DNA from 4 places in the Pseudalkalibacillus sp. A8 genome. Region 1 is predicted to be linked to each of the others. Evidence: riboswitches for the same ligand, from Rfam matches in the RefSeq annotation. Region 1 holds a riboswitch; each other region holds the start of a gene.
What was found. A riboswitch is a leader RNA that binds a small molecule or an ion and turns the genes downstream of it on or off. The one in region 1 is predicted to bind cobalamin.
Positions count from the first base shown of each region.

Region 2: linked by a shared signal. The riboswitch ahead of metE (5-methyltetrahydropteroyltriglutamate--homocysteine S-methyltransferase) and the one ahead of ACJROX_RS29290 (ribonucleoside-diphosphate reductase subunit alpha) in region 1 are both predicted to bind cobalamin.
Region 3: linked by a shared signal. The riboswitch ahead of ACJROX_RS08415 ((2Fe-2S) ferredoxin domain-containing protein) and the one ahead of ACJROX_RS29290 (ribonucleoside-diphosphate reductase subunit alpha) in region 1 are both predicted to bind cobalamin.
Region 4: linked by a shared signal. The riboswitch ahead of ACJROX_RS21740 (acyl-CoA thioesterase) and the one ahead of ACJROX_RS29290 (ribonucleoside-diphosphate reductase subunit alpha) in region 1 are both predicted to bind cobalamin.

Region 1 is NZ_CP174509.1:5,874,993-5,882,621, reverse strand. Features, by position in the region: gene ACJROX_RS29305 (dicarboxylate/amino acid:cation symporter) at 1-1,091, shown strand, start outside; gene ACJROX_RS29300 (HD domain-containing protein) at 1,433-2,725, shown strand; gene ACJROX_RS29295 (YwgA family protein) at 2,738-3,244, shown strand; cobalamin riboswitch at 3,540-3,742, shown strand; gene ACJROX_RS29290 (ribonucleoside-diphosphate reductase subunit alpha) at 3,903-6,143, shown strand; gene ACJROX_RS29285 (ribonucleotide-diphosphate reductase subunit beta) at 6,133-7,176, shown strand; gene ACJROX_RS29280 (DUF1992 domain-containing protein) at 7,295-7,629, shown strand, end outside.
Region 2 is NZ_CP174509.1:4,694,848-4,702,476, reverse strand. Features, by position in the region: gene ACJROX_RS24010 (VOC family protein) at 1-534, shown strand, start outside; gene metE (5-methyltetrahydropteroyltriglutamate--homocysteine S-methyltransferase) at 810-3,113, opposite strand; cobalamin riboswitch at 3,261-3,451, opposite strand; SAM riboswitch class I at 3,506-3,612, opposite strand; partial or broken gene ACJROX_RS24000 (peroxiredoxin) at 4,025-4,616, opposite strand; gene clpP (ATP-dependent Clp endopeptidase proteolytic subunit ClpP) at 5,036-5,635, opposite strand; gene fdhF (formate dehydrogenase subunit alpha) at 6,356-7,629, shown strand, end outside.
Region 3 is NZ_CP174509.1:1,623,420-1,631,048, forward strand. Features, by position in the region: gene ACJROX_RS08400 (DUF6157 family protein) at 1-338, shown strand, start outside; gene ACJROX_RS08405 (NucA/NucB deoxyribonuclease domain-containing protein) at 388-2,085, opposite strand; gene ACJROX_RS08410 (hypothetical protein) at 2,586-2,738, shown strand; purine riboswitch at 2,738-2,841, shown strand; cobalamin riboswitch at 3,046-3,238, shown strand; cobalamin riboswitch at 3,415-3,601, shown strand; gene ACJROX_RS08415 ((2Fe-2S) ferredoxin domain-containing protein) at 3,776-4,159, shown strand; gene ACJROX_RS08420 (High-affinity nickel-transporter) at 4,159-4,866, shown strand; gene cobJ (precorrin-3B C(17)-methyltransferase) at 4,867-6,492, shown strand; gene ACJROX_RS08430 (sirohydrochlorin chelatase) at 6,511-7,413, shown strand; gene cobK (precorrin-6A reductase) at 7,410-7,629, shown strand, end outside.
Region 4 is NZ_CP174509.1:4,231,367-4,238,995, forward strand. Features, by position in the region: gene ACJROX_RS21705 (hypothetical protein) at 1-69, opposite strand, end outside; gene ACJROX_RS21710 (NAD(P)/FAD-dependent oxidoreductase) at 165-1,421, shown strand; gene ACJROX_RS21715 (GNAT family N-acetyltransferase) at 1,440-1,892, shown strand; gene ACJROX_RS21720 (NUDIX hydrolase) at 1,895-2,347, opposite strand; gene ACJROX_RS21725 (sporulation protein Cse60) at 2,421-2,612, opposite strand; gene ACJROX_RS21730 (rhodanese-like domain-containing protein) at 2,698-3,033, opposite strand; gene ACJROX_RS21735 (rhodanese-like domain-containing protein) at 3,062-3,370, opposite strand; gene ACJROX_RS21740 (acyl-CoA thioesterase) at 3,613-4,086, opposite strand; cobalamin riboswitch at 4,410-4,602, opposite strand; gene leuS (leucine--tRNA ligase) at 5,303-7,629, opposite strand, start outside.

The DNA.
Region 1 (7,629 bases):
TACCAATTGTCTTTTTCTCGATTGCACTTGGTGCAGCAGGTATTGGGGATCCGAAAAAGCTGGGTCGTATCGGCGGGAAAACGATCGGTTACTTCCTGATCACTACGACAGTCGCGATTGTCATCGGCCTTGGATTAGCGTATTTGATCCAGCCGGGTGCAGGTGGAGGGTTCGATACACAAGGCCAGGCTAATTTTAAAGCCGAAGAAGCACCACCAGTCGTTGATACATTATTGAACATCATTCCGACAAACCCGATTGATGCCATGGCGAAAGGGGATATGCTCCAGATCATAGCCTTTGCCATCTTTGTAGGTTTTGCGGTTGCGGTGTTAGGTGAAAAGACAAAAGGTGTACGTCGATTACTTGAAGAAGGTAATGATATTTTGATGTATCTTGTCAATATTGTTATGATCCTTGCTCCTTATGGTGCATTCGCATTGATCGCGTCTGCAGTCGGAAGCTTCGGCTTAGATGCACTGCAAGCAATGGGCTTATATTTCGGAACAGTACTGCTTGCATTGCTCTTGCATGCTATTATCACCTACGGAACAGCCGTTTCAACATTAGGAAAGATGAATCCGCTCAAATTTTTCAAAAGCTTCGCACCAGCGATGTCTGTTGCCTTCAGTACATCCAGCAGTAGCGGTACGCTTCCTGTATCGATGAAGACTGCACAGGAAAACTTGAATGTACCGAAACAGATCAGCAGCTTCGTGCAGCCGCTTGGAGCGACGATCAACATGGACGGTACAGCGATCATGCAGGGGGTTGCCACAGTATTCATCGCCCAAGTTTACGCGGTTGATCTTTCCTTGACGCAGCTTATCACAGTTGTCCTTACGGCGGTACTAGCAAGTATTGGTACAGCAGGTGTGCCGGGTGTAGGGTTGATCATGCTTGCGATGGTCTTAAAACAAGTAGGGCTCCCGGTGGAAGCGATCGGACTTGTGCTTGGTGTCGACCGATTGTTAGATATGACCCGAACCGCTGTAAATATTACAGGCGACGCATCTTGCGCTGTCATAGTTGCAAAATCTGAAGAAAAGCATGGCGGTGCCCCGCAAAAGACACCAGATCTAGATATTTAAAAATTACAAAATCACGGCTAAGAGCTGACTGAGAGGACTACTTCCTCCGGTCAGTTTTTTTATTTCGTCATTTGCCGCTTGAATTTTTTATTTTTATATTTTCTCTCTTGTACTTAGTACTCTAGGAACCTTATTTTCCGCAAAAAAATTTTTACTATGACTGTACTCCATGTCATGTAATGGAACTTGGCTTTTCCGATTTTCGAAGAGGTTTTCATTTCATTTTGAAGAATATATAATTAAAACATTGTCAAAAACAACATGAATATGAATTTCATTTGACCAATATAGACGCAGCTTCTTCAGTCAGGTGTAAGAAGAAAGGGGTATCAAGTCAGGCGATGAGCTATATGCTGCAACAATTAGACGAAGAAAAAGTATTTAAAGATCCTGTACACAGATACATTCACGTACGTGACCGCATTATTTGGGATTTGATCGGAACAAAGGAATTCCAAAGATTGAGAAGGATCCGGCAGCTCGGAACGACGTTTTTAACCTTTCATGGTGCAGAACACAGCCGGTTCAGCCATTCATTAGGGGTGTATGAAATCGTCCGCCGAATCATTGAAATCTTTCAGGGCAGGCCGCATTGGAACAATGAAGAGCGCATCCTTTGTTTAGCAGCTGCACTATTGCATGACGTCGGGCATGGTCCCTATTCACATTCCTTTGAAAAAGTATTCAATCTTGACCACGAAAATTTCACGCAATCGATCATCCTTGGTGATACAGAAGTGAACAGCGTCTTAAAAAAGGTGGATGATGACTTTCCACGTAAAGTTTCCGAAGTCATTGCGAAAACTTATGAAAATAAGCTCGTCGTCAGTATGATCTCAAGCCAGATTGATGCAGACCGGATGGATTACTTGCTTCGTGATGCTTATTTTACAGGGGTCAGCTACGGACAATTCGATATTGAAAGGATTTTGAGAGTCATGCGCCCGAAAGAAGATCAGGTCGTCATCAAACATAGCGGGATGCATGCTGTAGAGGACTATATAATGAGCCGATATCAAATGTATTGGCAAGTATATTTTCATCCAGTGACTCGTAGTGCGGAAGTCATTCTTTCAAAAATTCTCCATCGTGCGAAGGCTCTCCACAAAGAAGGCTATACCTTTAAGTTGGAGCCGGTCCATTTCGTTTCATTATTTAATGATGATGTCGATTTGGATGATTATATCAAGCTTGACGAAGGGATCATCCAGTTTTATTTCCAGGCATGGCAGGAAGAGAAAGATGAGATATTAAGTGATCTTTGTGAGCGGTTTTTGAATCGCCGTCTTTTCAAGTACATGGAATTCAATCCAAACGTCCATATGGAGCATTGGCACCGACTCTACACCTATTTCGTCAAAGCGAATATCGACCCGGATTACTATTTGATTGTCGATTCATCGTCAGACCTGCCTTATGACTTTTATCGCCCAGGTGAGGAAGAAGAACGCCTGCCGATCCACTTGTTGATGAAGAGCGGGGAATATCGGGAGTTGTCCAGGGAGTCTACGGTTGTCGAAGCCATATCGGGTAAAAAACGGACCGACCATAAGTTGTATTATCCATCGGATCTGATAGAGACAATAGAAGATCAAGACTTAAAGAGAAAAATCGGTGAAATATTAGAATTATAGGAGGGGATCATCGTGCTTGAACATCATGCACGGTTGGTTGCATTGTTCGATTACGCCAAGGAGGTCGTAGGAAGGAAGAAGCTTCAGAAAATGGTTTATATCGCAAAAAAGTTGAACTTTCCTTTCGGAGAAAAATATCAATTCCATTTTTACGGGCCATATTCTGAGGAACTGACTCTACGTGTCGAAGAACTTTGTAATCTAGGATTTATCGAAGAGACGAAAGAAAAGGTATCAGGCTATTATCAATACCGTTACACATTGACCGTTGATGGCGAGCAATTCTTGAAGCATTATGATATGGATCTAGAACCGCTCAAGGACTGTGTAACTTCTATGAATGAACAGCCTTCACGCATGCTTGAACTTATTTCAACCATCCTTTATTTCGATCATCTTTCAAATGAGGAGATTGGAGAAAAGATTCAAGTCGTGAAGCAAAAACAGAAATACACAGAAGAAGAGATAGAAGAAGCATTCCGATATATCGAGGATCTTAAAAGCCAAACAATAGTTTAAAGCTGAACATATAACTTTAAAAACGACAAAGGCACTTTTGTGAAGGATTACGTTTTCTTCACTGGGTGCCTTTAGGTATGGAAGATACGGGCTAGATATAGGGTCTTTTGTACTATTTTCTAGGAATATGATGAAGAATTCTAGTATTAGCTGCAAGATTTCTAGGATTACCAGCCATTCTTCCAGGATCAACAAAAAAATTTCTAGAATTAAAGTCACCATCTTATAACTATTCTAAAAACATATTGACAAACACTACATTTAGTGAGATTGTAAGGTTAGTAATACAATATATAGATTTATTCGAGTGACAGGTGTCTCTTTAGGAGACTTGATAGGGAATCTGGTGAGAATCCAGGACTGTCCCCGCAACTGTAATTGTGGACGAACGGAATAAACCACTGTATAAGAGAGTCTAGCAATAGGTGCTTATATGGGAAGGGTTCCTAGTAGGAAGAAGCAAAAGTCAGTAGACCTGCCTGAGCTTGAATGTTTCAATTCTTCGGGGGTTAAGGGTTGAAGCGTGGACGTCTATTCAGTTCGGTCTTGGTCTTTCATACGGACCCGTTCCAATCTCAAACCGTCTGCGTTTCAACCACTCGAGATCCGGGTGGTTTTTTTAATGATTTCATAGTTAATTGAATTGGAGGAATTCATAATGACGACTGAATTAAATAAAAAGCGTATTCCGATGCAACTTATTGAGCTTACTGAAAAACTTAAAGAGGAATTTCCTCATCTGGATGTATCGGATTTAATCGAGAAAGCAACGATTCAATCGGATAATAATGCCGATGAGGGAGCGATCATCAACTTGATGCTTTTAGAAGGTTTGGCAAGAATTACACAAGAAGAGCCGGATTGGACGTATGTCTGTGCCCAAATCCATCTTCATTCTCTTTATGATGAAACCGCTCGAAATCGTGAGCAAGCGCCTGGTTATCGAAACTTCCATGATCTGCTTCAATCATTGATCAAAAAAGGTCTTTTTGACAAAGAGTTGCTTACTCATTATACGAAAGAAGAGGTGGACGAGCTTGAAGCGGAACTGGTGCCCGAGCGGGATGAGCTGTTCACCTATGCCGGTATCCGGATGCTGGCAGACCGCTATCTTGCCCGAGATCATGATCGCCATTTATACGAGCTGCCTCAAGAGCGATGGATGGTCATTGCGATGACGTTGATGATTCCTGAACCGAAGGAAAAGCGTCTTCACCTTGTAAAAGAGGCCTATTGGGTGCTATCAAACCTCTATATGACAGTAGCCACGCCGACACTTGCTAATGCAGGGAAAGCGCATGGGCAGCTCAGTTCATGCTTCATCGATACAGTGGATGACAGCTTGCGGGGAATCTATGACTCGAATACGGACATCGCGATGCTCAGTAAGGCAGGTGGAGGGATCGGTGTATACCTCGGTAAGATCCGCAGTAAAGGTTCTGACATCAAAGGGTACAAAAACACGTCTTCAGGTGTGATCGCCTGGATGAAGCAGCTTAACACGACCGCTGTCAATGTTGATCAACTCGGACAGCGGAACGGTGCTGTGGCGGTCTACTACCCGGTATTCGGAAAAGACATTTTCGCCTTCCTCGATGCGAAGCTGAACAACGGGGACGAGCGGCAGAGAACACATGATCTGTTCACAGGGGTCGTCATCCCTGACCTTTTCATGGAAAAAGTCGAAAACCGTGAAGAATGGCATCTGTTCGATCCTCATGAAGTAAAAAAGTTGATGGGATTCGAGCTGGATGATTTTTACGATGAAACCAAAGGTGAAGGAAGCTTCCGGAAGAAGTACGAACAATGCGTCAATCATCCCTTCCTATCTCGCGAGACCGTGCCGGCGATCGATATCATGAAACGGATCATGATCAGCCAGCTTGAAACAGGCGGCCCGTTCATGTTTTACAAGGATACAGTCAATCGACTTAATAACAACCGCCATGGAGGCATCATCTATTGTACCAACCTTTGTACGGAAATCACGCAAAACCAGTCTGCGACTACGGTTGAAGAGGAAACGACCGAGGATGGGAAAATCATCATCACGAAAACACCTGGTGATTTTGTCGTCTGTAACTTATCAAGCCTCTCCCTTGCAAAGGTCATGAAGGACGATGTGTTGGAGCGGGTCATTCCGACTCAAGTACGGATGCTCGATAACGTCATCGAACTCAATAAAGATAAAATCGAAGTGAAGCAAGCGATCCTGACGAATGAAAAATACCGGGCGATCGGACTAGGGACGTTCGGGTGGCATCATTTACTCGCCCAGAAAGGGATCCGTTGGGAATCGGAAGAAGCGGTCACCTTTGCAGATCAGCTCTATGAAAAAATCAATTTCCTGACAATCCAGGCTAGTCATGCCCTGGCAAAAGAAAAAGGTGTTTATCCGGCCTTTGAAGGCAGCGATTGGAATACAGGTGCTTATTTTGAAAAGAGGGGCTACGAAAGTCCAGAGTGGCGTGAACTAGGGAACAAGATCCAAAACGAAGGGATCCGGAACGGTTGGCTGCTGGCGGTTGCACCGAATGCGTCAACGAGCATCATAGCAGGCTCTACAGCGAGCATCGATCCGATTTTTAAAAAGCAATATGCCGAAGAGAAGAAAAACTCGAAAATACCTGTGACAGCTCCTGACTTGTCACCTGAAACAACGTGGTTTTATAAAAGTGCTTATGATATCGACCAAAAATGGAGTATCCGGCAAAATGCGGCCAGACAGCGACATGTCGATCAATCGATTTCATTCAACCTATATGTACGGAATACGGTGAAAGCGAAGGAACTTCTCGACTTGCACCTTAGTGCCTGGAATTCAGGGTTGAAGACGACTTATTATGTCCGTTCCACCTCACACGAAGATGTAGAAGGATGTGATTCTTGTGAAAGCTGATGCGACACTTAACGTACGGGAATTGTATGTCCCTGGAGCCCCGAACGCCTCTACAGGTATTCTGAATGGGCAAAGCTCAAATGTCTTGAACTGGGATGATGTCCGCCATACGTGGGCATATCCGCTGTATAAGCAGATGCTTTCGAACTTTTGGACACCATTCGAAATCAACATGTCTGGTGATCGTAAACAATATACGGAGTTGTCTGGAGAGGAACAGGAAGCATTCAACAAAATCATCGGACTGCTCGCGTTCCTTGACAGCATCCAGACTGATTATGCGAACCGGGTTGCCGGTTATCTGACCGATTCGAGCTTGACGGCGTTGATGACAGTGCTCGCCTTTCAGGAAGTGGTCCATAACCAGTCGTATTCCTACGTGCTTTCAAGTCTCGTCGACAAAGGGAAGCAGGACGAGATCTTCGAGTATTGGAAGCATGATGCTGTATTACGGGAGCGGAATGAATTCATCATAGAAGGATACGAGTCTTTTGTGAAAAATCCGACGCCTGAGACATTTCTGGAGTCGATCGTCTATGATGTCGTCCTGGAAGGATTGAACTTTTACTCAGGGTTCAGCTTCTTCTACAACCTGGCCCGGAATCAAAAGATGGTTTCTACCTCTACGATGATCAATTACATCAATCGTGATGAGCAGCTGCACGTCCATCTTTTCACAAAAATCTATCATGCGGTTATTGATGAATTCTCTTTAGATAAGAGAGAAGCACAGCATTTTGTCAGTGAAACGTTCAAAAAAGCAGCCCACCTGGAAATCAAGTGGGGGAATTACATTTTAGGAGACCGTTTCCCAGGCATCACTTCATCTGAACTTGATTCTTATATCAAATTCATCGCCAACAAACGCGTAAATCAGCTTGGCGCGGACAGGCCTTATCCTGAACATCGCAAAAATCCGATGCCCTGGATCAAAGCCTATGAATCAGTGAATGAAGGGAAAAGTGACTTTTTTGAACAAAAATCCAGACAATACACGAAGGTCTCAGATGACAATGGCTTTGACGAGCTGTAAACCACACAAATTCACGTAATTGCCAAAAATGCTATGAGGATTTTTCCGGTCTATCCCGTATTACTATAAGTAGGGAGTTGTTCATATAAACAACGACTATTTGCAGGGAGGGATGGACGTGAGTAAGGACAATGAAGGTAAGAAGAAGCCGGAAGTGGATGAAATCCAGTATTCAGATCTCATAGGTGACATCATCAAACGGGCTGAACAAGAAGGTGCTTTCGACAACCTGAAAGGTAAAGGGAAACCTCTCAAGCTTGATGGGGATCATTCGTACAACCCTGATCGTTTATTGAATAAGGTGATGAAAGACAACAATATTCTTCCGCCTTGGATTCAGATGGACAAAGAGATTGAACGACTGAAAGCGGAATTGGCTCAATACTCAAGTGAATATAACATCCGTAAGTCTGTAGAGGAAATCAACAAGAAAATCTTCAATTACAACTTAAG
Region 2 (7,629 bases), 1.2 Mb from region 1:
TTGTTCAGTGAAGCGCTATACTTAGCTGACCCAGATGGGAATGGTATTGAAATCTACACGGATCGTCCAGCCGAGAAATGGACTTGGGAGAATGGTGAACTGCCGTTTGTCAGTGATCCGCTTGATATGGAAGGCTTGCTGAAGGAAGCTGACGGAAAAGCATGGGGAGGACTTCCTGCTGAAACAGTGATGGGGCATATACACCTCCATGTCAATGATCTTCAAGAAGCGAAGCGTTTTTATACTGATGGGCTAGGTTTCGAAATAACGGTACCATTCCGTCACCAGGCTTTATTTGTGGCTTCTGGCGGTTATCATCATCATGTCGGATTGAACACCTGGAATGGAACAGGTGCACAGCGGCCGCCTGTAAATGTAGTCGGGATGAAGTGGTATACGATCAACTTTCCAAATCATCAAAGATTGAAGGAGACTGTTGAACGATTAACTTCACTAGGTTTTATTGTGGAAAAAGTAGACGGCGTTCTCTGGTCGGAGGATCCTTCCGGAAATCGCATCAACCTTGTCATTTAATAAGATGGGGATGACCCATAAGTGTCTGGGTCTCTCTGTACTTAACAACATTGTTTGCCAGTTCAGGAACGATTATAGATGAAGTGAAACGAAAAAATGCACAATCCGGTTTGTCGTAATCAGGTAAAAGAGTTATTGGCGAATTCTTATCAAGACAAAAATAACAATGAAAAAAGTGCCTGTCCCACCGATGGGACAGGCATTTAACATTTATTTATCTATCTTTGAAAGAAAAAGGGGAGCTTGATCAAAAATGCGATCACAACAGTCTTCGATTATCCTTGTACCGAAGTTGTCTGCTTTTCTCGTACACGAAGGGCTGCTTCCTGCATATTTTTCAGGGCGGCGATGGATTCTTCGATACCGCGGGTCTTCAAGCCGCAATCAGGGTTGACCCAGAATTGGCGGGGGTCAAGGACCTGCAAAGCACGGAGAATGCTTTTTTCCATTTCTTCGATACTTGGGACGCGAGGACTATGAATATCGTACACGCCAAGTCCGATTTCTTTGTCGTACCCGATTTTCTCAAAGTCTTCAATTAATTCGCCGTGACTACGGGCAGCCTCAATCGAAATGACGTCTGCATCCAGTTGGTCGATCGTATCGATGATTTCCCCGAATTCGGAGTAACACATATGAGTATGGATTTGTGTTTCATTTTTCACCGATGAAGTAGCGATTCTGAACGCATAGATAGCTTCATTAAGATACGCTTGCTGTTTGTCTTTTTTCAGCGGCAAGCCTTCGCGGAGTGCAGGTTCATCAACCTGAATCATGCCGATGCCGTTGTCTTCCAAATACTTGATTTCTTTTTGCAATGCCAGGGCGATTTGTTTTGTGACCTCGGACGGTTTTATGTCATCTCTGACGAAGGACCAGTTCAGAATCGTGATCGGTCCTGTAAGCATTCCTTTGACCGGTTTCTTCGTGAGTGACTGGGCATAGATGATTTCCTTGACGGTCATCGGCTCTGGTAAAGCTACATCACCAAAAATGATCGGCGGCTTCACACAACGGGAACCGTAAGATTGAACCCACGCATAATCTGTAAAGGCGAATCCTTTGAGCTTTTCACCAAAGTATTCGACCATATCGTTCCGTTCGAATTCTCCATGAACGAGAACATCGAGTCCAATTTCTTCTTGGAGATCAATCCATTCGGATGTTTTTTCTTTAACGAAGGTTTCGTAAGCTTCTGTTGACCATTTCCCTTTACGGAAACGGGAGCGTGCCTGCCTGATTTCCGTCGTTTGCGGAAGGCTTCCGATGGTTGTGGTAGGCAGTAAAGGTAGCTGGAAAACGTCCTGCTGCAAAGCCTGGCGTTCGATGAAAGGGAGGGCACGGGCTGGCTCTTTTCCTTTCCATTTTTCCACTTCCTCCTGAACGTCCGGGTTGTTGCGTTCCGTTGAATTCCAAAACTGATCAAGACGGCTCATCTGCTTCTCTACCTCAGCAGCGATACTGTCTTTTCCATCGTTTACACCTTTGGTCAAAAGGACGGTCTCCTGTAATTTCTGGTCAGCAAAGGCCAAAGCGTGCTTCAGTTCATCATCTAATCGTTCTTCTGAATCGGTCGTAACCGGTACGTGCAGCAGGCTGCAGGATGGCTGGATGACCAATTGTTCATCATTGACATGCTTACGTATCACTTCAATTTGCTGCCATGTTTTCTCCAAATCACTGCGCCATACGTTCCGGCCATCGATGAGACCTGCGGCAAGGGTTTTGTCAGCAGGGAAGCCATGTTTTTTCAGAGCGGCAAGGTTTTCTCCATCATCATGGATGAAATCGATTCCGATGCCGTCGACAGGGAGAGACAGGACTTCTTCATAGTGATTGATCGATTCAAAATACGTTTGCAGAAGGACTTTCAATTCAGGAAGTTCCAGTCGAATGTTACCATAGACTTCTTTAAAATAGGCAAGCTCTTCTTTGTCCAGGCCCGTGCATAAAATCGGTTCATCGATCTGGACCCATTCTGCGCCTTCCTTTTTCAGTTCCTGCAGCACTTGTATGTATAGAGGAACAAGTGCTTCCAGAAGATTTCCAAACGTTTCCTTTTCATACCCTTTCGCAAGTTTTAAAAAGGTGATCGGGCCGAGAAGAACTGGCTTACTAATAATGCCTAGCTTTTCTTTCGCTTCAAGGAAATAGGAAAGCGGGCGATTTTCTGTCAGGTAAGGTTTTGCATCGTTTTCAATTTCAGGGACGATATAGTGGTAATTGGTATTGAACCATTTGGTCATTTCGGACGCGACTGCTACCTTGTTCCCGCGGGCGATATCAAAATACGTTTGAAGCAGCGATTCTTCCCCTGATGACTGGAAACGCTGCGGGATGAATCCGAACATGACTGCTGTATCAAGCACATGATCATAATAGCTGAAGTCCCCGGTTGGGATCCAGTCGACGCCAAGATCCTTTTGCTTCTTTAAGTCCTGCAAGCGAAGCTGTTCCATTTCCTCAAGCAATCCCTTTTCGGTCCGCTTTCCTTTCCAAAACTGTTCAAGTGCTTTCTTCCATTCACGTTTTTCACCGATTCTCGGGTAACCGATGGTTGAACTTTTTGCTTTTTGCATTGCCATTCCTCCATGTTTCTTTTTTCAATCCAATAAAAAAATCCCTCTTTCCTAGAAGAGAGACGGCGGAGCGGCATAGGGAAAAAGCTGTCGAAGAAGACAGACGAATCCCGTAAGATGCCAACACCTGCCTATTCCTCGTAGGTCGTAGTGTAGGGTTCCATAGGCAGGTCTCCTGACTTATGCTCTTCACAAACCTGCGCCTTCCCATACTGAGATAGTGACATGCTTGCAGGCTGCTCCCAAATACAGTGGCGGGACCGTGCCGGAATCTCACCGGACTTCCCTTTTAAGCTGGAACTGCATAGAGGTCCAGCACCTGTGGAACGTCGATATTTGACTGTCAATCACAAAAAAACCTCTCGGAGGAGAGGTTTCGATTTGAAAGACCTCTCTCATTTCTCAAAGCATTCGCTTTGCTGGAATTGGCACCAAGCTCCATCGTTTGGTCGGTTGCCGGGTTTCATAGGGCCAGTCCCTCCACCACTCTGAATAAGAGATTTATAAATTGGATTAATAAAAGAATACTAGCATGGCCGTCAAAAAGAGTCAAACACTGTTTTTTAAAAATTATGTTTTCCAACTAAGGCGGCTGGAGAGCACATAGAAAAACAAAGAAAGGGGTCGTGACAGTTTTGTACATATCAACAGAATAGATTTCCACTAAAAATTCATGTACATCTTTGAAAAGGATGCCATTATTTTAGGTTGAAGTGCTTACCAACGCACAACCGAACTTTGTTTAGTTCGAGCCTCCTCGTCAGCTTTCCAGTGACTAATCGGGTCGCTTCCACTTTTCTTTCAGATCACTGTTCAGGAGTGAATTTCGGAAATATCAGCAAAAAGACTCCGGCCAAGGAAATACCGAAATCATCTTCATAATTCGCTTTTTGATTATCTAGAAGGCGATGTCAGATTTTCCCGATCATAATCGAATTCCTCTTTATGCCTGGTTGGCCGGGTAACCAGTTGGCTGGGACGCCTTCGCCTGTTTTCCGTCCATGCTGGATTCCCTGAAGCAATCTTAAAATTTCAAAAATGTTCCGCCCAACCTCAAGAGGATTGACCAGTTTGGAAACGATCACTCCGTCAGGATCGATAATCACAGTAGCCCGAAGCGCCGCTCCTTTCTTTTCATCCAGTACACGATAGGCACGGGTGATCACCTGGTTCCGATCGCTGACCAACGGAAAATTGACTTTTGAAGCCGAAGGAGAGGTTTCGGTGAATACTTTATGTGCGTGTACACTGTCTGTGCTGATTGCCAACACTTCTGCATTCAATGAACGCAGCTTAGGATAAAATAGCAGCGACCGCCGCTAATTCAGTCGGTCAAACGAAAGTAAAATCACTTCCATAGAAAAAGAGGATGACCCATTTCCCTTTATATGTTTTAAGTGATACATCGATGATTTTCTTTTCAACGTTGTTGTAAGCTTCAGCATTAAAGTGAGGTGCCTCCTCTGTCGTTTGTCCACAAAATGGTAAGTTACATGTTTCCAGATCTTCAACATTAAGTCGACCATCGAGTTCTTTCAAGTGATCACCCCGAAATTTTGTCCTCCCTCATTACTATTTCTGGTATTCTTAAAATATACATTGAACCGAGGTACAGGATTAATAGAGAAGAGGGGAGAGATCCAAGATGCTCAACCTTGTATGGATCGGTTTTTTTCTGATCCTCGCCCTGTTTTTCTATTTGCGGATCAGGATTGGGCGCACCAATCAATCTTACCGTTCAAATTGCCAAGTGTGCAGAAAAGCATTCAAGCCGCCTGGCTTGACCTTCAATCGGTTACCGAAGTATTGTCCGTATTGCCAGGCAAAGCTTCGGTAAAACCATTAGAATGTGTGTTTATGATCACTAGCATTTGGCAACAAAAAACTGACCCCGATTTAATCGGAGCCAGTCTCTTGAACGATTATTTACTATCTTGGGTTACCGGTTTTTCGATGACCTCGTCAATCAGACCGTATTCTTTCGCTGCAAGAGCACTCATGAACTTATCTCGATCTGTGTCACGTTCAACAACTTCTAGTGGTTGCCCTGAACGTTCTGCGATGATTTTGTTTAGTTTTTCACGCATTTCGATGATTCGACGAGCATGGATTTCAATGTCAGCCGCTTGACCTTGTGTTCCGCCTAGTGGTTGGTGGATCATCACTTCACTGTTCGGAAGTGCGAAACGCTTTCCAGGTTCTCCAGCTGTAAGTAAGAATGCCCCCATTGATGCTGCCATACCGATACAGATTGTGCTGACTTTCGGCTTGATGAATTGCATCGTATCATAAATCGCCATACCTGAAGTGATGGATCCTCCAGGACTGTTGATATAAAGCGAAATGTCTTTGTCAGGATCTTCAGCAGCTAAGAATAATAATTGCGCTACAATCGAGTTTGCAACATTGTCATCGATCGCGCTTCCTAACATGATGATACGATCTTTTAGAAGGCGGGAGTAAATATCATAGGCACGTTCCCCGCGGTTCGTCTGTTCAATAACTGTTGGGATCAAGTTCATTTCAGAAATCCTCCTCTTTCCATAAGTATCTTTATGGCTTTACTTCATCTTACTCAATAGGTCAATATAGGTCAAACTTTTAGGCTCTTACCATCGGTTTTTTCGTTCGACGTTTTTTTTCCTTTTTCAAAAGCTCTGTTATTTTCACTTGTTGCTTTTCGCGAAATTCACTCCCTTTCCGCTGGCGAACCGCAAGCCTCCTCACTTGCACATGGATCTCAACACAAAAATGAAATCATTTTCGTGTCTGCGATGAGAATTCTTAGAAGCTTTCCTTATGCTGGCTTCGACGTTCACCATAGGGACGTGGTGGTATTTAGTCGAAGTTCATTATTATACTCGAAGATCCTTAAATCGATGCAGGGTCTTGCCTGGCTCGCTTTTCCCGCAGGAGAGTCGCAAATTTCGCTTTATGCTTTATCTGAAAAAATCAACATTTGAATTTAAGAAAACTTTTAAAATGAACCTATAACCCTTATGTAAGAATCTATGTATACATCATATCATTTTTCCCGTTCTTATCGGTTTTAAACATTCAATTGTTTGAAAGAAATGAAAGTGGAAGAGGCTCGCTGGAATATTGATAGATGGTTTACAGCAAGATTGAACGGGAAACAGAGTACTAGATAAGGTATTTTGAGAGCAGCGAAATTCCATCAATGATCGCTTGCTCTATTTGTGATTGAGAAAAATGAGGAGGTTTCAACTGTGTCTGAGGAAATGGTTCGAGTCAATGTCAATGGGGTGGAGTATCAGACATCAGAGGGGCAGAACGTATTGCAATTTTTAGAAGTAGAAGATGTCAGTGTACCAGCCATCTGTTTTCACGAAAGCCTAGGTCCGATCCAGAGTTGTGATACGTGCATCGTGGAAGTGAATGGGAAACTGAAGAGGGCTTGCGGGACGAAACTTGAAGCGGATATGGAAATCAGTACGCAGCACGAAGATGTACATAAAGCTCAGGATCTAGCAATGGACCAGATTTTACACAAGCATGAATTGTATTGTACGGTTTGTGATTACAATAATGGACGATGCAATATCCATAACACGGTGGCTGAGATGCAGAAGGAACACCAACAGCTTCCTTTCAAAGAGAAGGGATACGACATTGATGATTCAGGTTCGTTCTACCGGTATGATCCGAACCAATGCATATTATGCGGTCGTTGTGTCGAGGTTTGCCAGGATGTCGAGGTCAATGAAACGCTGACGATCGATTGGGAACGGGAGCAGCCACGCGTTCTCTGGGATAACGATGTACCGATTGATGAATCTTCTTGTGTCAACTGTGGTCAATGTGTAACCGTCTGTCCGTGTAACGCGCTCATGGAAAAATCAATGATCAAAGAAGCAGGATATCTGACAGACGTTGAACAAGGCACGTTGAGGTCGATGATTGATTTTACGAAAAATGTGGAGTCTGGATTCGGTCCATTGTTCGCGATTTCAGATACCGAAGCGGAAATGCGGGAGGATCGTATTGAGAAAACGAAAACGGTTTGTACGTATTGTGGAGTGGGCTGCAGTTTTGATGTTTGGACGAAGGGCCGGCATATTTTAAAAATCCAGCCACAGCCTGAAGCGCCAGCCAACGGGATTTCGACCTGCGTGAAAGGGAAATTCGGCTGGGATTACGTAAATAGTGAAGAGCGGTTGACAAAGCCTCTTATCCGGCACGGGGATGCGTTCAAGGAAGTGGAATGGGATGAGGCGATTTCGTATATAGCAAAAAGATTGAAAGAGATCCATGCCGAAAGCGGTCCGGATGCGCTTGGATTCATCGCTTCCTCCAAAGCGACGAACGAAGAGTCCTACTTGATGCAAAAGCTTTCCCGACAGGTCTTTGGTACGAACAATGTCGATAATTGTTCAAGGTACTGTCAGTCTCCTGCAACAAAAGGCTTGTTCCGGACTGTCGGTTATGGCGGGGATGCCGGTTCGATCGACGATATTGCGACTGCAGACCTTGTGATCACGGTTGGTTCAAACAC
Region 3 (7,629 bases), 1.8 Mb from region 1:
CATCAAGAAGTGGAAAACCGACGATCGCATCTATTGAATATGACTTGATCAAAAATAATCCCTATAGATATACCCAGGAAGATGTACAGTTTAAAACTTATCTGATCAAGAACCAGATTGAATCAGGTAAAAATCTAGATGAACTCCGCGAACAATTCTTTTCAAAACCCAAAGCTTGCCTCAGGGCTTCTCCTTTAGTTAAGAAATATGGATGGGGGATCCATTATGATGAGGAAGGGAAAGTAGCATTAGTAGATGTAACCAGTAATGAATATGCTCAATTTCTCAACGTGGGTAACCTGAAAATAGTGAAAGGTATGCGCTCGAAAAGAACTTAATAGAAGAGAAGGGGCTGTCCTATATTTGTTTTGGACAGCCTCTAAACTATTATGGGATTGCATAGACTTCGACAGTGAAGCTTTCTCCATCGGTGTTTTCCGGTCTAGCGATGTAGAAATCTTCGCTCGTTTCGATTTCTGTCTCGGATCCGTCTGTTAGGTCATAGAAGATCGTTTCATCGACGCCGAAGCTGATGTCTTTCATGACATCGAATTTTGCATCTTTCGGACCGTCGACGATTTTCCATTGCAACTTGGTCGCGTAAGGAGGGATGTTCCCGATTGTGAAGTTGTCACTTGACCGGTTATCTTGGCCGTCCTGAGGCTGGCCTTCCGATTGGATCGTCGCGATTTTCTCAGGAGCTTCGACCTCCACATCAAAAGCATCTCCATCCAGGATCCGGTCATAGGCGTACCAGGCACCGAGCCATGCACCACCTGCTTGGTTGGAATCCTTATCGATGTAACGAACGGAAACACTATATTCGCTTCCAGTATATGAACCTTGATTCGTAGAGGCAAAGGGAAACTCGTCACACTCACTGTTGGCCGGTTTTGGTATCGTCCCTGCTTCAGCCAACCTCTTACACCATCTTTGTGATTTTTTCCGGTTTTTACGAATTAATTCTTTATCCTTTAGTCTGGTTAGAGTGCTTGGGATAGTCTTTCCCATTCCTGGATATGGATAAGTTTTCTCTGGCTGTTCCAGGGCATCTTTGATGTGTTGTGCTTGTTCTTTCATAACGCTTGGATTGTTGTAAGAGAAATGAATGACTGGTTTGACATTGCTAAAGATACCGGCATTGTAGAATGTTTGATTGGGATTAATAACAATCATGTAGTCTGCAGAATCCCAACGAACCTTCTGTTTCGGAGAATCCACTGTTCGTGTGGGAAATCTAGGTGGGTCCATAACTTGGTGGGTGAAAAACTCCATGTAGCCAGTCTGTTCAGGATTACTATCTGTTTTGGGCGGCGGGGTGGAATACAGTTTTTTGGTTCCAAAATTGTTGTTTTTCCACTGAGCGATCGTTCTTTCGATGGCTGGAGTTGATCTCGACTCTTTACAGTCCTCCACATGAACCAAAGCATTGCAGTTGATATCCACCTTCAATTTGGCTCCGTTCATCATCGAGTGCGTGGTATAGATATCGTCGATGTAATAGTCGAAATTCACTTCCCGTTCCTTCTTGTTCTTATCTTCAGAGTTTGTGCCATATCCGATTTCGGTGATGCGATACTCGACCCCATAGACTGTGCGGAAAGGCCATTTACCTTTTACCCATCCGTAGCTTACGATTTTACTTCGACACCAGGCATAAGGGTTCTTAATCCACCCTTCATCTCTTTCGCTTTTTTCAATGTTATCTAAACATTCTTGCTTGCTGATGTAGTCATATTGAAATCTTGGTGGTGCCCATTTTTTATTAATTTGTACAGGTGGATCTACCTTTACATCATAGGTCTGCTGAGCTTTGGCATCTTCTTTTTGAATATCGCTGAGGGATCGTAACGGCTGCTTCTCTGTTTTTACTGAGGTTAACCCCAGTTCAACAGGAGTTTTCCCTTTCTCTAACTGTTTTTGCATTGAAGCTGCTTTTTTCGCATCTCCAGGAAGTATAACAAACCAACTGTACCCCTCTTCTGTTGATCCACTACTTGCTTGGATCGTGTCTGAAGACGCTATCACGCTGATTAACAACGCTAGACACATAACTATGGCCAATCCTCGCCACTGCTTTTTCACATAAACTACCTCCTTTTGGGGCCAAGTTCGCTCTGTAGGTCGCTTCGCTTTGCTGTTCTTTTTTTATTAACTCATCTAATGTCTGGATGCCTTCTTTTTTGTGAAGCTGATCTTGCTTGATCCCAAGCTCTTCGATGGACTTTCCTTACTGTATCAGCTCGGTTGCTTTTCGACTTTATCGTTTGGAAGCCATTACCCTCCGCCATCGTCCGTACTTGCTTGTGTCTGTGCAGGTGCAAGAACGCCGATGGCCATAAGCATTACAAGGGCGGTTATAAAGAAATGCTTGTGTGACCTGGACATCCAATTTTCCTCCTTGATTGAATGATGACAGCTGTTTACCACCAATGAACTAGTCCATATTTTGATCGGTGTGATTTAAATCGAGGACAGATTACTACAAGGAATAAATTTTGACAATACATTCCAACTTAATTCATTCTATAAACCTACATTTTTTTACAATAGACTGTTTAAATAGGAAGAAGGGATACGTGGCAATGGACCTGAGACTTTGGGAACGTTCAAGGGAAAATAGTCCTGAATCACCTGTCCTCCCGCAAAACACGAACATTAATCGTGTTCCAACCGGAAAAAGTTCAGGTTTTCCGGTTGATTATCGTATGGTATGTGAGTTTGCTATATTGGTATGAAGTCTCATATCCCAAATCCTCGTATATGCCCGGTAATAGGGTCCGAGTGTTTCTGCCAGGTTCCCATTGCAAGAACCGGACTACGGGTTGAAGTAGATGGGTTGATCGGCGTATTTGCCGTTCTGACTTTCATATTCTCATGTATACTTTGACTTCGTAGGTTAGAAGGTAGAATTCTCTAAAATCTAGACCTTTTCTATTGACCATAGCTGTCCAACGAAAGTCAATTCATAACATACTGGATTATAAAAAACAACACTTGAAAAGCAGAATTTTATTACGTTAAATAAGGATAAAGATAGTTACAAACTTAATATAATTTAAAAGTGCTCAAGGTAATCCTTGAGATAATAGGGAAATCGGTTTGAATCCGATGCAGCCCCCGCTACTGTATGTGCTGATGAAATTGTCAAATAATATCCCACTGGGTCAACCGGGAAGGGGACAAGAGTAAGCTTGAGGCACGAGCCAGAAGACCTGCTTTTAAATTTGTTTTATTTATTCTCCGGAGGGAAGGATGAGTATGGTTAATTTGTGTTGTTTGCTTTTGTTGCAACATCGATAGACTAGCTCAAGCCTTAACTTGGAGATCAAGTTAAGGCTTTTATCATGTCAAAGCTACTTATTCAAAGCAATTGGTTATAAAGAAGTTTTTTGAAATGCCTCTATTCAGACAATTGAATAATATAGCATGGGTGTATAGATATTTCACTATACTTAAAAGGGAAGTCGGTGCAAGTCCGACGCGGTCCCGCCACTGTAAGGGGGAATTTCATTGTTACATTGTCACTGATTAACATCGGGAAGACGCAATGAAATGATGAACCTAAGTCAGGAGACCTGCCTATGCTATCTTCTAGGAATACCTACGGGTCATAGGTGAAAGAAGTGATACGGATTTATCTTCCGTGTAAATACATATGTCTTCGGTAAAAGTGCATATGTAAGTGCATATGAAAATAAACTGGGCACCTCTATACGTATGGAGGTGTCTTTTTATTTGATCATAACAAAACAGAGAAAGTAGTGAACACGTAATGACGACATGGAATTTAAGTGGTTTGAAGAGTCATGTTTTGATTTGCAACGGGTCCAGCTGTATGAGAAGAGGTGGAGAGGAAGTCACTCAAGCAATTCGAGATGAGATTGCACAATTAAATATTGATAATCAGATTCATACAACGAGAACTAGATGTAATGGGAGGTGTAAAGATGCATGCATTGTTATTGTGTACCCTGAAGGAAAATGGTTTAAAGAGGTAACACCGGAGCTTGGTCGTAAAATTATACAAAACCATTTACAGAAAGATGCTAATTTGAAGGATTCGGTACTTTATGAATATGACGACGAAGGCTTGGTGAAGGTAAGTGATGCTTCGATTGAAGGTATCGAGAAGCCAGTTAAATTGGGGGTTAATTGATGGAGTTAATAACGTTTGCAGGTTTGGCGATACTTATCGGTATTCGACATGGATTAGATAGTGATCATGTAGCAGCAATTGCTGACATGGTAGGTAGTGAAGGAAAGCGAAACAAGCAGCTCTCATTGGGAATTATGTATGCGGTCGGCCATGGCGCCATTGTGCTCGTGATTGGCCTGCTCACATTATTCATGGGTACACGCCTTCCTGAAGGGGCTCAGTTTTCTCTTGAAGTTTTAGTAAGCATAACATTACTTGTTTTAGGTGGAGTTATCATAAACAGCCTGTTCAAAAATAGACACGACTATGAATTTAAAAGTCGGATCACGATCGTCTATGAATGGTTATCGAAGATCGGCAGTAAATTTGGCTTTACTGAGGCCAAAATATCACCAATAAGCATGGGTATTATCGGGGCATTCATAATTGGAATTATCCATGGTATTGGTGTGGAAAGTCCGACTCAGGTTGCTGCCATTACGAGTGCTGTCGGCTTTAATGATCTTTCTGCTGCGACAACACAGCTTATATTATTTGTTGTAGGTCTATTGCTATCCACAATTTGTATCACATTTGTTCTTTCATGGGGCTTTATGAAATCGAGGCTGCGTCAAAAGCTATTTCTCATTCTTGGTTCTATTACTGGTATTTATAGTATTGGTTTAGGAGTGTCTATGCTATTTGAACTATTGAGGGAGTTGGTTTAGTTGAGAGGAAAGCTTCTAGTTGTTGGATTTGGACCTGGCAGTTTTGAGCATATTACGAAACGAGCTCAGGAAGCCATTCAGGAAAGTGATTATGTGATTGGCTATAAAACATATGTAGACCTGATAAAAGATTTATTGACAGATCAAGAGATTATCAGTACAGGCATGTCAGAAGAGGTTAGTCGTGCACAAGCAGCCGTTAAATATGCTGAACAAGGAAAAAAAGTGGCTGTTATCTCAAGTGGTGATGCAGGGGTTTATGGTATGGCTGGCCTTGTGTACGAGGTACTTGTAGAAAAGGGCTGGAAGGAATCAACAGGTGTTGAGGTGGAGATTATCCCTGGCATTTCGGCCATCAACTCTTGTTCCTCACTACTCGGTGCTCCCGTTATGCACGATGCTTGTACGATTAGTCTTAGTGACCATTTAACACCTTGGACAATAATTAAAAAGCGAATCGAGGCTGCTGGTTTTGGTGATTTTGTCATTGCACTCTATAATCCCAAAAGCGGAAAAAGAACAAGACAAATTGTCGAAGCTCAGCAAATTCTATTAAAATATCGATCACCTGATACTCCAGTCGGTCTTGTGAAAAGTGCGTACCGGGATAGTGAACGTGTTGTAATGACAACCTTGGCACACATGCTTGACTTTGAGATAGGGATGCTTACAACCGTCATAATCGGAAACGCTTCAACATTCTTTTACGACGATAAAATGATCACACCAAGAGGCTACCAAAAAAAGTATACGTTAAACACGGAGGTACAACGATTACGACCACATGAGCGCTTACGACCGGAAAATGAACCGTGGGCGCTTCATGAAGGGAAGCATGAAAACGGACAAACGATTCGTGCAGCAACTAAAAAAGAAAGTACGCCTCTATCACTGGTAATGGAAGCGCTCGAAAAGTTGGATGGATCAGAAACGATCGACGGAAGTAGGAATACTTCCCCCATCTCTCAGCCTGTTGAATCTATTTTTGAGTTTGCTGTCAGCCCAGGGGTTGTCAATAAGAAGTTTACACCGAAGCAAATGGTCGTATTGGCAGAGGTTGTGGGTGAAAAAGGAACGATGGAATATACACCACATCATCAAATTCTACTGAAGATCCCAACTGAAGATCCAAATGCGATTACAAAAAGACTGACTGATGTCGGGCTTTTATTGTCACCAATAGGTGATGTGTTCCAAATTAAAGCATGTGACTTTTGTGATGGTGAAAAGAAAGATTCAATTTTTCATGCAGAGGAAATTCAACGTAGACTTGGCGGATTGGAATTGCCGAAGGAATTGAAGCTTGGATTCAATGGATGTGGCATGGCCTGCTACGGTGCTGTGAACGAGGATATAGGGATTGTATTTCGCAAAGGGAAGTTTGATTTATTTTTAGGCGGAAAGACAGTCGGCAGGACTGCACATCCAGGTCAGCCTGTTGCAGAAGGGGTACATCCTGATCAACTGGTAGATATGATTGAATCCATTGTACATGAATATAAACAAAAAGGTCATCCGAACGAGCGCTTTTACAAATATTTCAAACGAGTTCAAGAAGTTCAAGGCTATAAGCATAAAGACATTACGCCTGTCATTGAACTAGAGCCTGCCCCGTGCGGAGAATGAAAAATAGGAGGAATGAGAATGAAAGCAGTTCTACTAGTTGGACATGGAAGCCGAGACCCAGAAGGAAATGAACAGGTTCGGCAGTTCATTCATAAGTTGAAGCCTCAGCTGGAGCCTTCATTGTTAGTTGAAACATGCTTTTTAGAGTTTGAATTGCCGACCATTAGCCAAGGTATAGATACGTGTGTGATGAAGGGCGCCAGTCATGTTATCGTCATTCCCATTATGTTATTGCCTGCTGGTCACTCCAAGATACATATTCCTGCCGCGATTGATGAAGCAAAAGAAAAATATCCTTCTATTCAATTAACGTATGGTAGACCTATTGGTATACATGAAGAGACATTCGAGATTTGTAAAGCCAATCTTGAAAAACTTGGTGAAAATGTCCAAGAACCTGGGAAAGACACAGCTATCGTCTTTTTAGGAAGAGGAGGAAGCGATCCAGATGCCAACAGCGAGCTTTATAAAATCGCTCGTCTTTTCTATGAAAAAGTCAATTATTCATTAGTAGAGCCGGCATTCATGGGTGTCACAGATCCGCTTATAGAACAAGGGATAGAAAGATGTATCAAACTTGGAGCTAAAAAAATCGTGATCCTTCCATACTTTTTATTTACAGGTATCTTAATTAAGCGATTAGAAACATTAATGGAGGAACTACAGCATCTATATCCTGAGCATAAATTTAAACTTGCAGGTTATTTCGGTTTTCATGATCGTTTGAAGACCATTATTGAAGACCGGATTACCGAAGCCCTTCAAGGTGAAGTGAAAATAAATTGTGATACATGTCAATATCGATTGGCTGCCATGGAGCATATCGATCATCATCATGATCATCATCACCATGATCACCATCACGACCAAACTCATGACCATCATGATGAGCAAGAAAAAGATGAGGTGCAAAAGGCATGATTTTATGTTTAGCCGGAACAAGTGATGCGAGGGCTTTAGCTATTGAAATGAAAGAGGCTGGATATAGCATAATTGCTACTGTGGTAACTGAAAATGCAGCGATTGAGTTGAAACGGCAAGGCTTACAAGTTCATGTAGGCCGCTTAACAAGCGAAGAGTTTGCAGCGTTCATCGCGCGGCATTGTATAAAAGTAGTGGTGGATGCGAGTCATCCTT
Region 4 (7,629 bases), 1.6 Mb from region 1:
ATAGGAAGTCCATCCGCCATCATCAGGTATGTATGCTTCTGTAACAGATGGTTTGAATTGATTCTCCAATGCTATAGGCCTCCTTGCTTAATCTGTCATAGATTTTGAACACGTATTATAATCATGGTATCTTACAGTGTAGGTAAAGAAAAGTAGGTGTACATATGAAATATGACGTCATTATCATCGGCGGTGGCCCGTCAGGTTTGATGGCAGCTGTTGCGAGTGCTTCTAACGGTGCCTCAGTCTTACTAGTTGATAAAGGGAATAAATTGGGCAGAAAGCTTGCCATTTCCGGCGGTGGCCGCTGTAACGTTACGAACCGTCTACCAATTGAAGAAATCATCAAGCATGTTCCTGGAAACGGAAAATTCCTCTACAGCGCCTTCAATATTTTCAATAATGAAGATATCATCGCCTTTTTTGAAGGCCTGGGCATCCGTTTGAAAGAGGAAGACCACGGCCGGATGTTTCCTATGAACGATAAAGCCCAGTCTGTCGTTGCTGCGATGCTAAAAAAAATCAATGAGCTCGGAGTCGACATCCGTACCAATACCGAAGTCCAGAAAGTGATTTATGAAAACCAGCACGCTAAAGGAATTCAATTGAAAAACGGCGAAAAAATGTTTTCAAGGGCTGTAATTATTGCAGTTGGGGGGAAGTCAGTTCCTCATACCGGTTCGACGGGGGATGGCTATGCCTGGGCGAAAGATGCCGGACATACGATTACAGAACTTTATCCGACAGAAGTTCCCCTCACCTCTGACGAAACGTTCATAAAAGAAAAAACGCTTCAGGGGTTGTCCTTGCGCGATGTCGCCTTGAGTGTCTTAAAACCGAATGGAAAGCCGATCATCACCCATCGGATGGACATGATTTTCACACATCTCGGGATTTCCGGTCCGGCAGTACTCCGCTGTAGTCAATTTGTCGTCAAAGCTCTGAAGAAAAGCAAAGACGGCTATGTGACAATGAAAATTGACCTTATGCCGGATAAGAATGTAGAAGAAATTTATCAAGAATTAATGGCATTATTGAAGGATGAACCGAAAAAAGCCATCAAAAATGCATTGAAAGGATGGATTCCAGAGCGCTATCTTCACTTTTTACTTGAGCAGGCAGATATCCGCTTGGATACGGTTTATAACCAGCTACCACACGCTTCGTTACGGGATGTTGCAAAACTTGTTAAAGGCTTTACTTTTAAAGTAAATGGAACTCTTCCGATTGAAAAAGCCTTTGTAACTGGCGGCGGAGTTTCAACAAAGGAAGTTGAACCGAATACAATGCGTTCTAAATTTGTTGAAAATTTATATTTCTGTGGTGAAATACTGGATATTCACGGATACACCGGAGGTTACAACATTACTTGTGCGTTTGTGACTGGTCATCTAGCTGGAACGAATGCAGCAAAAGATTAACCGAGGGGAGACGATTAAATGGGCTACAAGTATAAAGACGAGTACATTCTTACCATGGATCGCGATGAGTTGGATATTCCGTACATCCACCGGTACTTAAGCGAAGACTCTTATTGGGCGCAAGGGATTGATTTTGACACAGTTGAAAAATCAATACGAAACTCCCTTTGTGTCGGACTGTTTTACGAACAAAACCAAGTCGGTTTTGCCAGAGTGATTACAGACTACGCCACATTCGGTTATTTGGCGGACGTTTTTGTAGATGAACACCACAGAGGTAAAGGACTTTCTAAATGGATGATGACAGAAGTCATGGCTCATCCCGATCTACTGAAGTTAAGAAGGATCATGCTGGCCACGGAAGATGCACATGGTTTGTATAAGAAATTCGGTTTCGAAGTTTACGATAACAATGACAAGAAATTGATGGGGATCCGACGGAAAGCTGAAGAAATGTACAACAGGGGCTGACTTTAACGAGTCAGTCCCATTTCTTTGACTTGTTCCAAACGGCCATTTCGGTAAATACATAGAAAGTCACAAGGCTCATCATTTTTAAGCATTTCCGGAAGGAAGTATCGGATATTGCTGACGACTCCTAGATTGTCTTTTTCCAGTACCCAAGATAATCCTTTCCAATCCAGAATCCCTTCATCCATTTTAACAGGGGTCGGATACCTGTTTTGTTCTGTCAGATGTACGAAGAAAACATGCATCCCGCCGATCTCCTTGTCGTCAACTTCCCATCGGACAATTCCTCCGTACCGTGGAGATGTGATACAATAACCGGTCTCCTCCTGAACCTCCCGGATCACACTTTGCTCAGGGGTTTCATCAGGCTCGAGCTTCCCCCCGACGCCATTCCATAGGCCTTTGTTCGGTGCTTTATCCCGGTTAAGCATCAGTACTTCCTGGCCTTTTATCATAAAACAAATGCAATATCGAATCATATCCTCACACCTAAACCCTTTTCCTACTAGTCTATCATTTTTTCTTTTATCATACCCGATAAAGGACCATCGCTGAAAAACTATAGAGAGATTCGAAGTCTTCTGTATCTTCATCAATTGCCATAGAGACTTGATATTTGATTTCGATGAATTTGGATTCATGCAGTCGTGAAAGGAAATCATTGACCTCCTCTTCAAGATCTTCTTCGTGTTGAGCCTCAAAGAGTTTGATTTGCAACAAAAAAACACCCCCTGAATCGTACGTTTATCACGTAAAATTCACCTGGGGGTGCTGGAAATCCTTTGACGAAAGACTTCTACTTTTGTCAGGTAACCGTTACATAATATATAAATTTGTCCGTTTTCCGTTTTAAAATCCGTGCTGCCATTGCCGCTCCGTATTTTGATTCTGCGATCACAACAATATCCCGGTCGCAAATTTCTTCTTCCTTCGTCGTTCTAGACAAATAGGATAAAGGAATATTCTTCGTCATGACCGGAAATGGATCACGATAAGATGATTGATAATCACGGACATCAATCATGCAATACAAATTTTGGTCTACAGCCTCTTGTTGAAATGCCTTCAATTTCAAATAAGGAAGTAGATAGGAGAAGAAGATGTAAACAGCTACCACAAACAGGATGATTCCCCAAATCATCTCTCCGTTTCCCCTTTCTTTCTGGTTATTATTTTGTTTCGCCTTCCCATTCAAGCATTCCGCCGACCATATTTTTCACTTTAAAGCCTTGCTCTTGTAAAAAATAACCGGCATTTTCACTACGTCTTCCTGAGCGGCAAACCATGATGTGTTCCTCGTCTTTTTCGATCTCATTCAATCGATCCGGAATTTCCATCAAACGAATATGCTTCGCTTCTGGAATTTTCCCAGCTTCTACCTCTTCATTTTCACGAACATCTATGATGGAAATTTTCTCGCCTTCTTTTAAAAGCTTTTCAACCTCCGCTGGTGTGATTGTTTTAAGTTCATTCTCCATACTCAACACCCTTTCGATATCTATAATCAAGTCATGTCATTTTTATTGTTTCGCCACTTATTTTACGAAGTTCACTAACAAAAGTAAAGGGATTGATTCAGTAGAGGGAGTTTTTTTTCGGGGGAGTAATGGTTTAATGACGAAGTTAAGTGATTGAACGACGAAGTGGGGTAATTTAACGATCAATCTACTTTTTCCACCAAATGAAAGGACCAGCCACTAATGCAGCAGGTCCTTGGAATTCAACGGATCATCGAGCGACTTTTACGATTTTCCTTTCGTGCAGGTGCTGTGTCGTATAACCTCTGTTCTTCTGGGGTTTCAGGGATGACCTTCGGAACAGGGACAGGTTTCCCTGAAGAATCTACAGCGACCATCGTAAGAAAAGATTCGGTCGTCAATGTTTTTTCATCAGTCAATAGATTGGAAGAGAACACTTTAACGTAAACTTCCATCGATGTCCTGCCGGTATATGTGACAAAAGCTTCGAGCCCCAGTGCATCACCAACTTTAGCAGATGACAAGAAATCTACTGAATCGATCGATGCTGTGACAACTACACTTTTCGAATGCTTCATCGCTGACAGTGCAGCGATTTCATCAATATACGATAAAACGATACCACCGAAGATCGTCTGTAAATGGTTCGTGTCTGGTGGTAAAACCAGCTTGGTTTGAATAATTCTTGAACGCCCTATTGGATATGCTTGTTCCATCTCTTCCCCTCCGATTTTTTTAAAAATAGGCTCTGTTAAATCTTGTTATTGACTTTTAATAGAATTTTCTTTAAGCGAACTTCACGACACTCCTGCGGGAAAAGTGAGCCTGGCGAGACCCCGCAGCTTACAACTAAAAGGATCTTCGAGTAACAACCACCACGTCTCCCGGAAATTAACAAGAAAGAATAACAGAGCCAAAAAATAAAAAACACCCTCATAAAGAAGATGCCAGGCTAAGATCGAAGAGGTTCATAACGAGATATGTCATGATAGATTCCAATCGTTTTTGCACGTAACACCCTCCTATCTCCCGTAGGAATTTCTGTGTCCTTCCTTATGGCAGGTCTCCTGGCTCGGCTTCATCAGTCCCAAAACCCCTTCCCATTTCTTAATGAAACAGTGGCATGTTCAAGAACCTCAACCTCACAGTGGCGGGACCGCGCCGGACTCTCACCGGCTTCCCTTTCAAGGACTGATCAGAAACATCAGTCCACCATAAAGCAACATATGAAATTATACTCCATCATTATAGCACATCAATTATAAAGAAAAGCGCAAGCGCCCTGGTTAGCCACGAAGGCCACTGGAAGTCCGACGAGGAGTCTCAAACCAAACAAAGACTTGGTTTTGCATTGGTTACTACTTAAGCAGTAATTCAATGTGTCGACCGCTGCAGGAGGTCTGAAGCGATCCAAATGGTTTGGCGATGGAGCTAGACATTATTTCACTGCACCAAAATTTTTATCTTTCTTATCATTTGGCGCTGTTAAAGGTTAATGTTGATTTCTTTTATATATTGCTTTCAGCGAAATTCGCGACACTCTTTCGGGAAAAGCGAGCCAGGCGAGACCCCGCAGCGGACAACAATTAAGGATCATCGAGTATAATAATGAACTTCGCGAGTATAATAATGAAATTCGACTAAATACCCCCACGTCCTGCGCCTGCGGTTACTCGGCGCAAAACTACAAGGATGGAATGTAAGTGGTCTTGTGGTGAACGTCTAATCCAGCATAAGGAAAGCTTCTAAGAATTCTCATCGCAGACACGAAAATGGTTTCATTTTTGTGTTGAGATCCATGTGCAAGTGAGGAGGGGTGCGGATCGCTCGCGGAAAGGGAATGAATTTCGTATATCAACAATGAAGTATAACAGAGCCTATCATTTAAAAAAGGATTGACCTCTAAACCGAAGCCAATCCTTCTCATTTTGATTAATTTGCGACGATGTTGACCAATTTTCCGGGTACTGCGATGACTTTACGTACCGTTTTACCATCGATGTTCTCTTTCACTTTACCGTCGGACAAAGCAATCTCTTCCAATTGTCCTTTATCAGCATCCGTCGGAACCATCAACTTCGCTCTAACTTTACCGTTGATTTGAACGACGATCTCCACTTCATTTTCCGTCAACTTCGATTCATCGAACGTCGGCCATCCAGAATACGTAATTGTTTCTGTATGACCGAGCTTCTCCCAAATCTCCTCGGCAATATGCGGAGCGACTGGTGATAACAATTGGATGAATCCTTCCATCAACGTCTTCGGCAATACATCTTGCTTATACGCTTCGTTGATGAAGACCATCATTTGTGAGATACCGACATTGAAGCGCAATTCTGCGAAGTCCTCAGAAACTTTTTTTACCGTCTGATGATACACTCGTTCGAACTGTTCATTCGGCTCGACATCCTGGATTTTACCCGAAATCGTTCCATCCTCTTCAACATACAGACGCCATATACGGTCCAAGAAACGACGTGAGCCATCCAATCCATTTTCGGACCAGGCGATGCTCGCATCAAGCGGTCCCATGAACATTTCATATAGACGTAATGTATCCCCGCCGTGGGTCTTTACTACTTCGTCCGGATTGACGACATTCCCTTTCGATTTACTCATCTTCTCATTGTTTTCTCCAAGAATCATACCTTGATTGTAAAGACGCTGGAACGGTTCCTTTGTCGGCACTACACCAACATCATACAAGACTTTATGCCAGAAACGTGCGTACAACAAGTGAAGGACTGCGTGTTCCGCTCCACCGATATAAAGGTCGACTGGAAGCCAGTGCTTCAACTTTTCTTCTGAAGCAAGCTGTTCGTTGTTATCTGGATCGATGTAACGAAGGTAATACCAGCAGCTTCCCGCCCATTGCGGCATTGTATTCGTTTCACGTCGACCTTTTTTACCCGTTTCAGGATCGACGACATTCACCCATTTCTCAATATTTGCTAGCGGCGACTCACCTGTTCCCGAAGGTTTGATGTTGTCTGTTTTCGGGAGTGTCAATGGAAGCTCTTCTTCTGGTACAGCACTGCTTGTGCCGTCTTCCCAATGGATGATCGGGATCGGCTCACCCCAATAACGCTGACGGCTGAACAACCAATCGCGAAGACGGTAGGTGATTTTCCTCTCACCTTTACCATTCTCTTCAAGCCATTGGATCATTTTCGTGATCGCTTCTTCTTTGTTCAAACCATTTAGGAAGTCTGAGTTCACAAGCTCTCCGTCTTCCGTATAAGCTTCCTTCGAAACATCTCCGCCTTTGACGACTTCAACGATTGGAAGCTCGAATTTTGCAGCGAATTCATAGTCACGTTCGTCATGTGCAGGAACCGCCATAATCGCACCGGTTCCATAGCTTGCTAATACGTAATCCGCAATCCAGACAGGAATTTTTTCGCCATTCACTGGATTGATCGCATAGGCTCCAGTGAAGACACCGGTCTTTTCCTTGGCAAGCTCCGTACGTTCCAAGTCACTCTTCGTCTCGATTTCTTTTTTATAAGCTTCAACTGCCGACTTCTGCTCAGCAGTTGTGATCTCTTCAACATAAGCATGTTCTGGTGCCAATACCATATATGTTGCACCGAACAATGTGTCAGGACGGGTCGTGAAGACGGTCACTGCTTTATCATGACCATCAAAATCAAACGTGATTTCCGCACCTTCTGAACGGCCGATCCAGTTGCGTTGCATCTCCTTCAAGCTCTCAGGCCAATCAAGGTCCTCAAGATCCTCCAACAAACGATCCGCATACGCTGTTATCTTCAACATCCACTGTTTCATCGGCTTACGGATGACTGGATGCCCGCCACGTTCACTCTTACCATCGATGACTTCCTCGTTCGCAAGGACCGTTCCCAGTGCTGGACACCAGTTGACCGGTACCTCATCGATATAGGCAAGACCATTTTTATAAAGCTGTAAAAAGATCCATTGCGTCCACTTGTAGTAGTTTGGATCCGTCGTATTCACTTCGCGGTCCCAATCATAAGAAAATCCAAGCTCTTTGATTTGTCTGCGGAAAGTGTTAATGTTTTTTTCTGTGAATTCAGCAGGATCATTACCGGTATCCAACGCATATTGCTCAGCCGGAAGACCGAATGCGTCCCAACCGATCGGATGGAGGACATTGTATCCTTGCATCCGCTTCATACGTGCGACGATATCGGTCGCGGTGTAACCTTCAGGGTGCCCTACATGCAGGCCAGCGCCTGACGGATACGGAAACATATCCAATGCGTAAAACTTCT